Victivallis lenta: one gene and its partner. The protein of the gene in region 2 interacts with the protein of the main gene of each other region in a pairwise test. Links are inferred from orthologs where the notes say so. Each region holds a gene or a part of one and is shown on either strand. Other genes may lie near its edges.

What was found. The genes of interacting proteins can lie anywhere in the genome.
Region 1: the proteins of panC (region 2) and FYJ85_RS14745 interact in binary tests that used the Escherichia coli proteins (3 or more experiments, as listed by UniProt). The link is inferred for Victivallis lenta from one-to-one orthologs.

What each region holds. Positions count from the first base shown.
Region 1 is NZ_VUNS01000017.1:49,303-53,813, reverse strand. The notes cover bases 1,645-4,511. They hold FYJ85_RS14745 (NUDIX hydrolase), read right to left. Parts: upstream 3,401-4,511; coding sequence 2,888-3,400; downstream 1,645-2,887. Other genes in these bases: FYJ85_RS14735 (phosphomannomutase/phosphoglucomutase), read right to left, coding at 3,816-4,511; FYJ85_RS14740 (hypothetical protein), read right to left, coding at 3,420-3,776; FYJ85_RS24315 (ABC transporter permease subunit), read right to left, coding at 1,725-2,891; FYJ85_RS14755 (dihydrolipoamide acetyltransferase family protein), read left to right, coding at 1,645-1,660. In the rest of the region: FYJ85_RS14760 (alpha-ketoacid dehydrogenase subunit alpha/beta), read left to right, coding at 1-249; more of FYJ85_RS14755, read left to right, coding at 275-1,644.
Region 2 is NZ_VUNS01000016.1:22,770-28,130, forward strand. Bases 498-3,315 are described here. They hold panC (pantoate--beta-alanine ligase), read left to right. Parts: upstream 498-1,389; coding sequence 1,390-2,241; downstream 2,242-3,315. Other genes in these bases: FYJ85_RS14085 (branched-chain amino acid aminotransferase), read left to right, coding at 498-1,387; hisD (histidinol dehydrogenase), read left to right, coding at 2,238-3,315. In the rest of the region: FYJ85_RS23185 (OmpA family protein), read right to left, coding at 1-148; more of FYJ85_RS14085, read left to right, coding at 380-497; more of hisD, read left to right, coding at 3,316-3,527; FYJ85_RS14100 (EamA family transporter), read right to left, coding at 3,589-4,491; FYJ85_RS14105 (PHP domain-containing protein), read right to left, coding at 4,496-5,361. UniProt on the Escherichia coli protein: Catalyzes the condensation of pantoate with beta-alanine in an ATP-dependent reaction via a pantoyl-adenylate intermediate.

The DNA of each region.
Region 1 (4,511 bases), on a different replicon or contig from region 2:
GACTCAGAGGCGATCTTCGCGTCGGTGCGCAAGACCGGTCGCTGCGTGGTGGTCAGCCAGTGCGTCGACATCGGCAGTTTCACGGGTGAAATCGTTTCGCAGGTCGTGGCGAACTGCTTCGACGACCTCGACGCCCCGGTTCTGAAGATCGGCGCGAAGAACGGCATCGCTCCGCAGGCCTACACGCTCGAAGAGGCGTTCCTGCCGACCGCCGCCGACATCGTCGCGGCCGTGAAGAAGCTTTACTGATTCAACGGAACAGGAGACATTCATTATGGCGACCAAGATACCCGTTCCGAAACTCGGACAGTCCGAAGAGACCGTGACCATCGCCTCGTGGCGGGTCAAGGAAGGCGACAAGATCAAGAAGGGCGACGTCCTTTTTGAAGTCGAAACCGACAAGGCCGTACTCGAAGTCGAATCGCAGTTCGAAGGCACGATCCTGAAGATCGTAACTCCGGTCGGCGTCGAAGTCCCGGTCATGACCACGACCGCGGCGATCGTCGGCGAACCCGGCGAGCAGATTCCGGCCGACATGCTGGCGGCGGCTCCCGCCGCTGCCCCGGCGGCCTCTGCCCCGGCTCCGGTTCCCGCCCCGGCTCCGCAGGCAGCGCCCGCGCCTGCCGCACAGAAGGCGGCGGCTCCCGCACCCGCTCCGGCTGCACCTGCACCCGTCGTCGTCGCCGCTGCCCCGGTGCCGGCCCCGAAAACCGTGCCGGCCCCGGCGAAGAAGCCGGTTTCGCCGCGGGCGAAGAAGTTCGCGGCAGGCTACCTGATCAATCTCGCGAAGGTTCCGGCCGCCGGAACGCGCGTGACAGAGCAGGATGTGAAAAACTATCTCGAATCGACCGGATACTTCAAGCGCAAAATCACCCCGGTCGCGCTGAACCTCGCGGCTGAGGCGAAGCTCGAAATGGCCGAACTCGAAGGCTCCGGCGACGGCGGCCGCATCACGATCGCGGATGTGAAGGCCGCGATCGCGGAGCGTCCGAAGCCGTTCAACACCATGCGCAAGGTCATCGCGCAGCGGCTGACCCAGTCGAAGCAGACGATTCCGCACTTCTACGTGACCGTCGCAATCGACATGAGCGACCTCATGAAAAAGCGCAAAAAGCTGAAGGAAGAGGGGATCAACCTCTCCGTCAACGTCTTCATCATCAAGGCGGTCGCCCTGGCGCTCAAGGAGTTCCCGAACGTGAACTCGTTCTGCGACGGCAACTCGGTTTCGCAGAAATCGAAGGTCAACATCGGCATGGCGGTTTCGGTCGACAACGGTCTCGTCGTCCCGGTCATCGCGAACGCGGACCGCAAGGGGCTCGACGAAATCCAGGCCGAGTCCGGCGAACTCGCCGAAAAGGCGCGTTCCGGCAAACTCACTCCGGATGAGATGAAGGGCGGCACCTTCACGATCTCGAATATGGGCATGATGAACGTCGAAAGCTTCCAGGCGATCGTGAATCCGGGCGAAAGCGCGATTCTCGCCGTGGCCAGCTGCATCCCGACCCCGGTCGTGCGCGACGGGGAAATCGTGATCCGCGACATCATGAAAGTCACCGTGTCCGCCGACCATCGCGTTGTAGACGGCGCCATGGCGGCTTCCTTCGCGAACTGCATCCGCGAAAAACTCGAGAATGCCGCACTCTGGGATTCGCTGATCTGACCGGCGGAAAGAAGCAGAACTCCCCGGCAAGGCGTGACATGCACTTGCCGGGGAGTTTTTTTTATTACCGCGGAAACAACGCTTTCCGGAGCCCCTCGCCGGTGAAGTTGAAGGCGAGAACGGCGATGAAGAGGGCGATGCCGGGAAACAGCGTCAGATGCCAGTATTCGAGCGGATTGTCGAACGCCTGGCGCAGCAGCCCGCCCCAGCTCGCCGTCGGCGGCTGGACGCCGAAACCGAGGAAGCTGAGGCCGCTTTCGGCCAGAATCGCACCCGCCACGCCAAAGGTGAAGCTGATGAGGATGGGCCCGGTGATGTTCGGCAGCAGATGGACCGTCATCGTCCGCCAGGCGGAGATGCCGACCACCTCGCAGCTCTGGATGTACGGCAGCGCCCGCTGCTTGAGCACTTCGCCGCGGACAAGGAACGTCAGCCCGATCCAGCCGGTGAGCCCGATCACAGCAATGACGACGAGGATCGACTGCTCGAACTTGCGGTCTTTCAGGATCGACATCAGAATCAGCAGAAGCAGGAAGGTCGGGAAACAGAGCAGGATTTCCACGAGGCGCATGACCGCCAGGTCGAACCAGCCGCGATAATAGCCGGCCATCAACCCGACCAGGGTGCCGATGACCAGCGCGATCGCCGTAGCGAAGAGTCCGACCGCCAGCGAAGCGCGCGCGCCGTAAATCATGCGGCTGGCCACATCGCGGCCGACTTCGTCGGTGCCGAGCCAGTGCTCCCGGGAGGGCTTCTGATAGGGCCTGGCGATAATTTCGAACGGTCCATACGGAATCGGCGCGAAAACGGCCCGTTCGCCGGACTCCGCCGCCGCCAGGCGATAGTCGGTCTTATCGAGCTTCGGGCGCGCCGCCGCGAACGGCAGCAGCAGAAGCAGCGCGGCCGCTCCGCACAGAATCCGCCGCGGGAACTGCCGGCGAACGATCAGGGCGATCAGCAGCCAGAGCGGCAGCAGCAGCAGGACATAGTTGAAAAACTGTTCCACCAGAAATTCGGTCGAATCCGGAGCAAACAGAAAAGGCAGGAACGGAAGCCGGAGCCCTTCTTTTCCGAAAACCAGCAGCGGCCGGCCATTGGCCAGCAACGGCGCCGCGACGGCAGGCACCAGTAAAATCAGAATGCCGACCACCCCGAGCCTACCCTGGAAATCGGCAAAAAAACGGCGCCTGGCCGCAGCGAAAAACGAGTGCTGAGCCGGCGCCTGACTCACAACAGCCCCTTTTCCCGCAGGAGCGCGAGCTCCGCGATCAGGTTCGGGGTGAAGCTCTCCCGGTTTTCCGGCCCGGCCAGTTCGTCCGCCGTCCAGAAGCGAATCTCGTCGATCTCTTCCGGCTGGAAACGGAACGGCCCGGCGGACCGCAGGGCGTATACCCGGACATCTTCGGATTCGACCGCATTGCGGATCTTCGAATCGAACAGGTGCCGGAGTTCGCCGGCCGAAGCCGTCACGCCGAGCTCTTCGCGGAGCTCGCGCAATGCGGCGGTGAGATAATCCTCGCCCGCGTCAACGTGGCCGCCGACGGCGGTATCCCACTTCCCGGGCTGGATATCCTTCGACCGCGAACGCTTCTGCAGCAGAATCCGGCCGCCGGCGGGGTGAAACACCACCACATGACTCGTATGATGCAGAAGCGCCGGATTCCCGTGGCACTCGCTCCGCAGAGCGCGGCCGATCCGGTTGCCCGCTTCGTCATAGATGTCGAAATATTCCTGCTTCATCCCGCTGTCCCGGTGCGTGTTACTTCGCCGCCTTCGCCTTCAGGCCTTCGGCGTAAGCCGCCATGTTGTCCTTCAGCTTCTTCAGCGATTCGCCGATCTTGTCGGCCTCGGCCTTCAGCTGGCGGCCCTTGTCGCCGAGCAGTTCCTGCGGCGAGAGATCCTTGACCTTGGCAAGCGCGGCGTTGAGCTCTTCGGTCTTCGCGGCAATCGCCTTCGTGTACTCATCGACGGCCTTCTGAATCTTGGCCGAATCCCAGCTCGCGATCTCCTGCCGGATCTGTTCCGGCGTCTTGTTCTCGTCGACGCTGCTGCCGCAGCCGGCAAGCAGTCCGGCCGCGACAACGGCTCCGGCGAACATCAAAGTGACTTTCTTCATGATTTCTTCTCCTTACTCGATTACTCCGGGCCGACCCATTCAGCCGCGGATCAGTTTCAACAGTTCATCCCGCTTCTCTTCCATCAACGCTTCGCTGTCCGCCTCGACGATGAGGCGGAGCAGCGGCTCGGTGTTCGAGCTGCGGACATTGAACCACCAGTTCGGATATTCAGACGAAATGCCGTCGAGCTCATACATGTTGCCGTCGGCATATTTTTTGCGGATCGCATCGAGGACCGGCTTCACATCCGCGACCGTCGAGTTGATTTCGCCCGACGAGAAATACTTGCGCAGCGGAGCGACGAGCTCGCTGACCGGCTTGCCCTTCTTGCAGACGAGGTTCGCGAGCTTGATCAGCGCCAGCCCCTGGCACTCGGCCGTGAAATTCTCCTTGAAATAGTAATGCCCCGAGAGCTCGCCCGCGAAGACCGCGTCGTTCTCACGCATCTGCGCCTTGATGAACGCATGGCCGACCCGGCTCTGGATCGCCTTGCCGCCGTTCGCGCGGATGCACTCCGGAACCGCGCGGCTGCTCCGCAGGTCGTAGAGGATCGTCGCCGGGCCGTCCGAAAGAATGTCCTGCGCGATCAGCGCCGTGAAGAGATCCATCGGGATGATTTCACCTTTGTCGTCGATGAAGCCGCAGCGGTCCGCATCACCGTCGAACGCCGCACCGAAATCGGCGCCGGCTTCGACCACTTTCGCCCGGATCGCATCGAGCGTGGCCAGATGCAG
Region 2 (5,361 bases):
GGTTGAAGCCGCCGGCCGGATCATCGAACGCTTCTTCCACCATCGTGGTATTTTCTTCCGGCGTATCGTTGCTGAACAGACTGCAGCCGGCTCCGCCGAGGCCGAGCAGTGCGACGATGACGGCTGAACTCAAGAAATGCTTCATCATAATTCGTTTCCCTCCTGAAATGCAATCCTGTGGACTGTGGCAAATTCGTTTTGCCATTTAAAATAGACTTGAAATATGAAAATTCCAATCTTTTTCCGACAATAAAGATGTTTTTTTTGCGATTCTTTCTCCCGCGCGGGTTTATGCATAAAAAAAATCTTGATATTACGCCTGAACTCTGCTATATTTTCCTCTGATACGTGAAACATGCAGTCTGGAGGGCATCTGATCATGGACATCGACTGGGAAAATCTCGGATTCAAATTCATGCCGGCCCGGAGCAACATCCGGTTCCATTACGCGGACGGGAAGTGGGATGACGGTACGCTTACCGGCTCCTATGACATCACCGTAAGCGTCGCGGCCAACGCATTCCATTACGGCCAGGCGATTTTCGAAGGCGGCAAGGCGTTCCGCTGCAAGGACGGCAAAGTCCGCATCTTCCGCCCGGAAGAGAACGGCAGGCGGCTGAACCGTTCCGCGAGCCACCTGCTGATGCCGGAGTTTCCGGTCGACAAATTCGTCGAGGCGGTGAAGACCGTCGTGCGCGACAATGCCGACTTCGTGCCGCCCTACGGCACCGGCGGCGCGCTCTACATCCGTCCGGTCATGTTCGGCACCACGCCGCAGATCGGCGTCGGCGCGAGCCTCGAATATGAGCTGATCATCATGGTCGTGCCGGTCGGCGCCTATTACAAGGGCGGCATCAAGCCGGTCGACGCGATGATTTCGCGCGACTACGACCGCGCCGCCCCGCACGGCACCGGGCATATCAAGGCGGCCGGCAACTATGCGGCCAGCCTGATCTCGAGCAAGCAGGCGAAGGAGCGCGGCTGCGCGGTCGCACTGTTCCTCGACCCGGCCACGCACACGTTCATCGACGAGTTCGGCACGAGCAACTTCCTCGCAATCACGAAGGACGGCAAATACGTCACGAGCGAATCGGATTCGATCCTCGCTTCGATCACGAACAACTCGCTCATGACGCTGGCCGCCGACCTCGGCATGCCGGTCGAGCGGCGCAAGATCCGCGCGTCGGAGCTTGCCGATTTCGCGGAGGTCGCGGCCTGCGGCACCGCCGTGGTGCTGACTCCGGTGGGACGCATTTTCAACGGCGACGAGGTGATCGACTACCATTTCACCGAAATCGGACCGCAGCTGAAGAAACTGTATGACGAGATGACCGGCGTTCAGGTCGGCGAACGTCCGGACCGGCACGGCTGGCTGACGGAGATCTGATCATGGAAATCTTCAGGACGCCGGCCGAGCTTCAGGCTTACGCGCTGTCGAACAAGCGCGCCGGCCGCACGATCGCGCTCGTGCCGACCATGGGGTATCTGCATGCCGGGCACTGTTCGCTGATCGACATCGCCCGGCAGAAGGCCGATCTCGTGATCGTCTCGATCTTCGTGAACCCGATTCAGTTCGGGCCGTCCGAGGATCTCGACAAGTATCCGCGCGATTTCGAGCATGATGCGAAGCTCTGCACCGAGCACGGCGCCGATGCGGTGTTCGCGCCGGAGCCGGGCGTGATGTATGCGCCCGACGCGTCGACCGTGGTCGAGGAGCAGAAGCTGTCGCGCCCGCTTTGCGGCGCCCGGCGCCCGGGCCACTTCCGCGGCGTGACGACGGTGGTTGCGAAGCTTTTCAATCTGGCGCTGCCGGATTACGCGGTGTTCGGCATGAAGGACGCCCAGCAGCTGCTGGTCATCAGGCGGATGGTGCGTGATCTGAATTTTCCGGTTGAAATCGTGGCGGCTCCGCTGATCCGCGAGCACAGCGGGCTGGCGCTTTCGTCGCGCAATGCCTATCTGACGGCCGATGAGAAGGAGCGCGCGGTGATTCTGTCGCGCGTGCTCGATGCGGCGCGCCCGGCGCTGATCGCCGGCGGGGTCGAGGCGATTCCGGCCGTGCTTGAGGTCATGAAACATGAAATTGAAAAAGCCGGCGGGCGGATTGATTATGTCGAAGCGCTCGACGCATCGACGCTTGAGACGCCGAATGCGAAGACGGCGGACCTTCTGGTCGCGCTCGCCGTCTATTTCGGCAACACGCGCCTGATCGACAATACACTGGTCTGGGTGAAGCAATGAAGAAACTCTATTACGACTCTCCCGGCTTTGAAAACGAGCTCCGCGCTCTGGCGGACCGGCCCGGCTATCCGCCGGAGATCGAGCCGCAGGTTGCGGCGATCATCGATGACGTCCGCCGCGAGGGGAATGCGGCTCTTGTGAAGTATGCCGCGAAGTTTGACCGGGTCGAACTCGATCCGGCCCGGTTCCGGGTGACGGACGAGGAGATCGACGCCGCTGCGGCCCTGCTTTCGGAGCGCGAGAAAAAAGCGATCGACACGGCTTTGTCGCAGGTGCGCGATTTTGCGCTGGCGACGGTGCCGCGCGCCTGGTCCGCATCCCCGCGTGCCGGGGTCATGCTCGGGGAGAAATTCACTCCGATGGACCGGGTCGGCGTCTATATCCCGGGCGGCACGGCTCCGCTGGTTTCGACCGTGCTGCATACGGCCGGGATTGCCGGTGCGGCGGGAGTCCGCGAAATCGTCGCGGCGACTCCGGCCAACCGGGAGGGGAAGGTTCATCCGGCCGTGCTCTATGCGATGCGCAAGGCGGGCGTGACTGAAATCTACCGGCTCGGCGGCGTATATGGTGTCGCGGCGCTTGCGCTCGGCACGGAGTCGATCCGCAAGGTTGAGAAGCTGGTCGGCCCCGGCAACGCATATGTGACGGCGGCCAAGAAACTGCTTTACGGCAAGGTCGCGATCGATATGGTGGCGGGGCCGTCGGAAATCCTCGTCATCGCGGATGCGGAAGCGAATCCTGAATTCATCGCGGCCGACCTGCTGAGCCAGGCCGAACACGGCTCCGGACTTGAGCAGGCGGTGCTGGTCACGACCGACCGCGCGATGATCGACCGGGTGGAGGCCGCGTTCCAGCGCCAGAAGGCGACGCTGCCGAAGCTCGCCACGGTCGAACGGGTCGAAGCCCGCGGCATTTTCCTGATCCACGTCGCGGACCTCGAACAGGCCGCCCGCGTGGCGAGCGCCTACGCGCCGGAGCACCTCGAAATCCAGACGGCGAATCCGGAGGCGGTCGCGGCGAAGATCACGGCGGCCGGCGCAATCTTTCTCGGGGCCTGGACGCCGGAGGCGATCGGCGATTTCTGCGCCGGTCCGTCGCATGTTCTGCCGACCGCATCGAGCGCGCACTACTTCAACGGGCTGGAGACGGTCAGCTTTTTCCGCCGGACAAGCCTCGTGAAGTACGACGAGGCGGCGCTGCGGCGCGAAGCGGGCATCGTCGAATGCTTCGGCGAGATGGAGAGCCTGGCCGCGCACGGCCGCGCCGGAACCATCCGGGTGAAGTAAGGGAAAGTTCTTTGAGTGGGCGGGAACGGCGTTGAGGCCGTTTCCGCTCTTTGTGTTTTCATCAGGAGCCGACGGCGACGACGACCAGTCCGGTGATGACCAGCGCAATCCCGGCCAGCCGCGGGCGGCCGGGCTTTTCATGCAGCAGGAAGATTCCGGCCAGGACGCCGATCGGGAGGCTCATCTGGCGGAACGCCTGAATGTAGCTGACGTTCGTGACGTGGGTCATGGCGATCAGGATCAGGATATAGGCGGTCGACGAGAAGATTCCGGAGATCACCGGGGTTTTCGTCTTCAGGAACAGTTTCCGGAACTCCTGCCGCTCGGATATGCTGCACGAAACCGCAAAGAGCAGCATGAGGGCGAGCCCGGCTTCGATCAGAAACAGGTAGGCCATCGAGCTGAGGAGTCCCGTCTGTTCCACACTGGCGCGGACGAGGCGGATCGCCATGCTGTCGAAGATCGTGTAGCCGGTCGTGCCGGCCGCCGCGATCACGATGAACTTCAGGGCGCCGGAACGGTAGCTGGCCGGCCGGAACTGATTCCAGCGCATGAGCGGCATCAGCAAGCAGCCCGAGCTTAAAATCACCATGCCCGCCAGCGTCACCGGTCCGGGCGGCGCGCCGATTCCGGCCAGCAGCGTGACGGCGGCGGTCAGCAGCACCGGCAGCGCCCGCGTCAGCGGGTAAACCAGACAGATGTCGTCCTTCCGGTAGGCGTTGGCGAGGCCGTAGATATAGATGAATTCGCTGACCAGACTCCCGGCCAGAATCGGCCAGAACATGGCCGGCAGGTTTCCGAGCCGCAGATCCGACAGCAGAAAGCACGGCAGCCACAGCAGCGCCGCGGTGGTACTCGTCAGGCTGTAAAAGCTGAGCGACGGAATCTGCTTTTTACTCAGGAAATTCCAGCCGGCATGCAGGAATACCGAAACGAGAACGAGCAGGAACGCAACGAGAGTCATGGCGTTATTTCCCTTCCGCTCCGCCGAGAACGCGTTCGCGGAAAGCAGCCGGACGCTTCGCAAGCAGTTCGAGCACCGGGCTCAGGCCGGGTTCCCCGCCGAGAATGGCGAGCATGAGTTCGCCTTCGGTCCGGCAGAGCGCTTCGTGGCGCGGAAAATATTCGCGCAGCAGGAAGTGCATATAACGCGAAAGGCGGCAGCTGCCGTGGCAGTGCGGACGCTCGTTCTCCGGCGCGTCGACGGCGGCGGAGTTCCCGGCCCGGATGCCGGCGGCGAGATCGTCGAACGATGCCGAGCGGGCCAGAACGACCGTATAGTACCAGCCGAACAGGCCGCCGACGTCGGTGCCGTGCGAGTCGCTGAGCCCGACGACCGGATAATCCGCCCCGGCCGCGCGCTCCTCCATCCAGCGGGCGACCTGCAGCGCGTTCGACTCGGACTGGTGCTTCCAGAAGCCGCCGATGAGTTCGAGCGCATCGAATTTTCGGCGTTTGAACACTTCATCGACCAGCGCTCCGGAGAGCACGTTGCGGCGGCGGACGTCCCAGTACGGGTGGCAGAAGACGGCGAGCCCTCCGGCTTCGCGCACCTTGTCGAACACCCATTCCGTTGCGGCGACGGCGAACGGATTCACGCCCGGCGCCACCGGCCCGAGCGACGGGATGCGTGCTTCGACTTCGCGCCGGAACTTCGCTTCATCTTCGCGGAAAAGCGCATTGACGCTGAAGCGGCCGCCGAAATTCAGCATGTGGACCGGGCACTCCGGCGGATGGACCTCTTCGCCCGGAAGAAGCGCCAGGCCGGTCGGATGCCGCCTCCAGTAATCAATCGCCTCGAGCGACGGTTCGTAGCGGTGGTGGTCGCTGATTG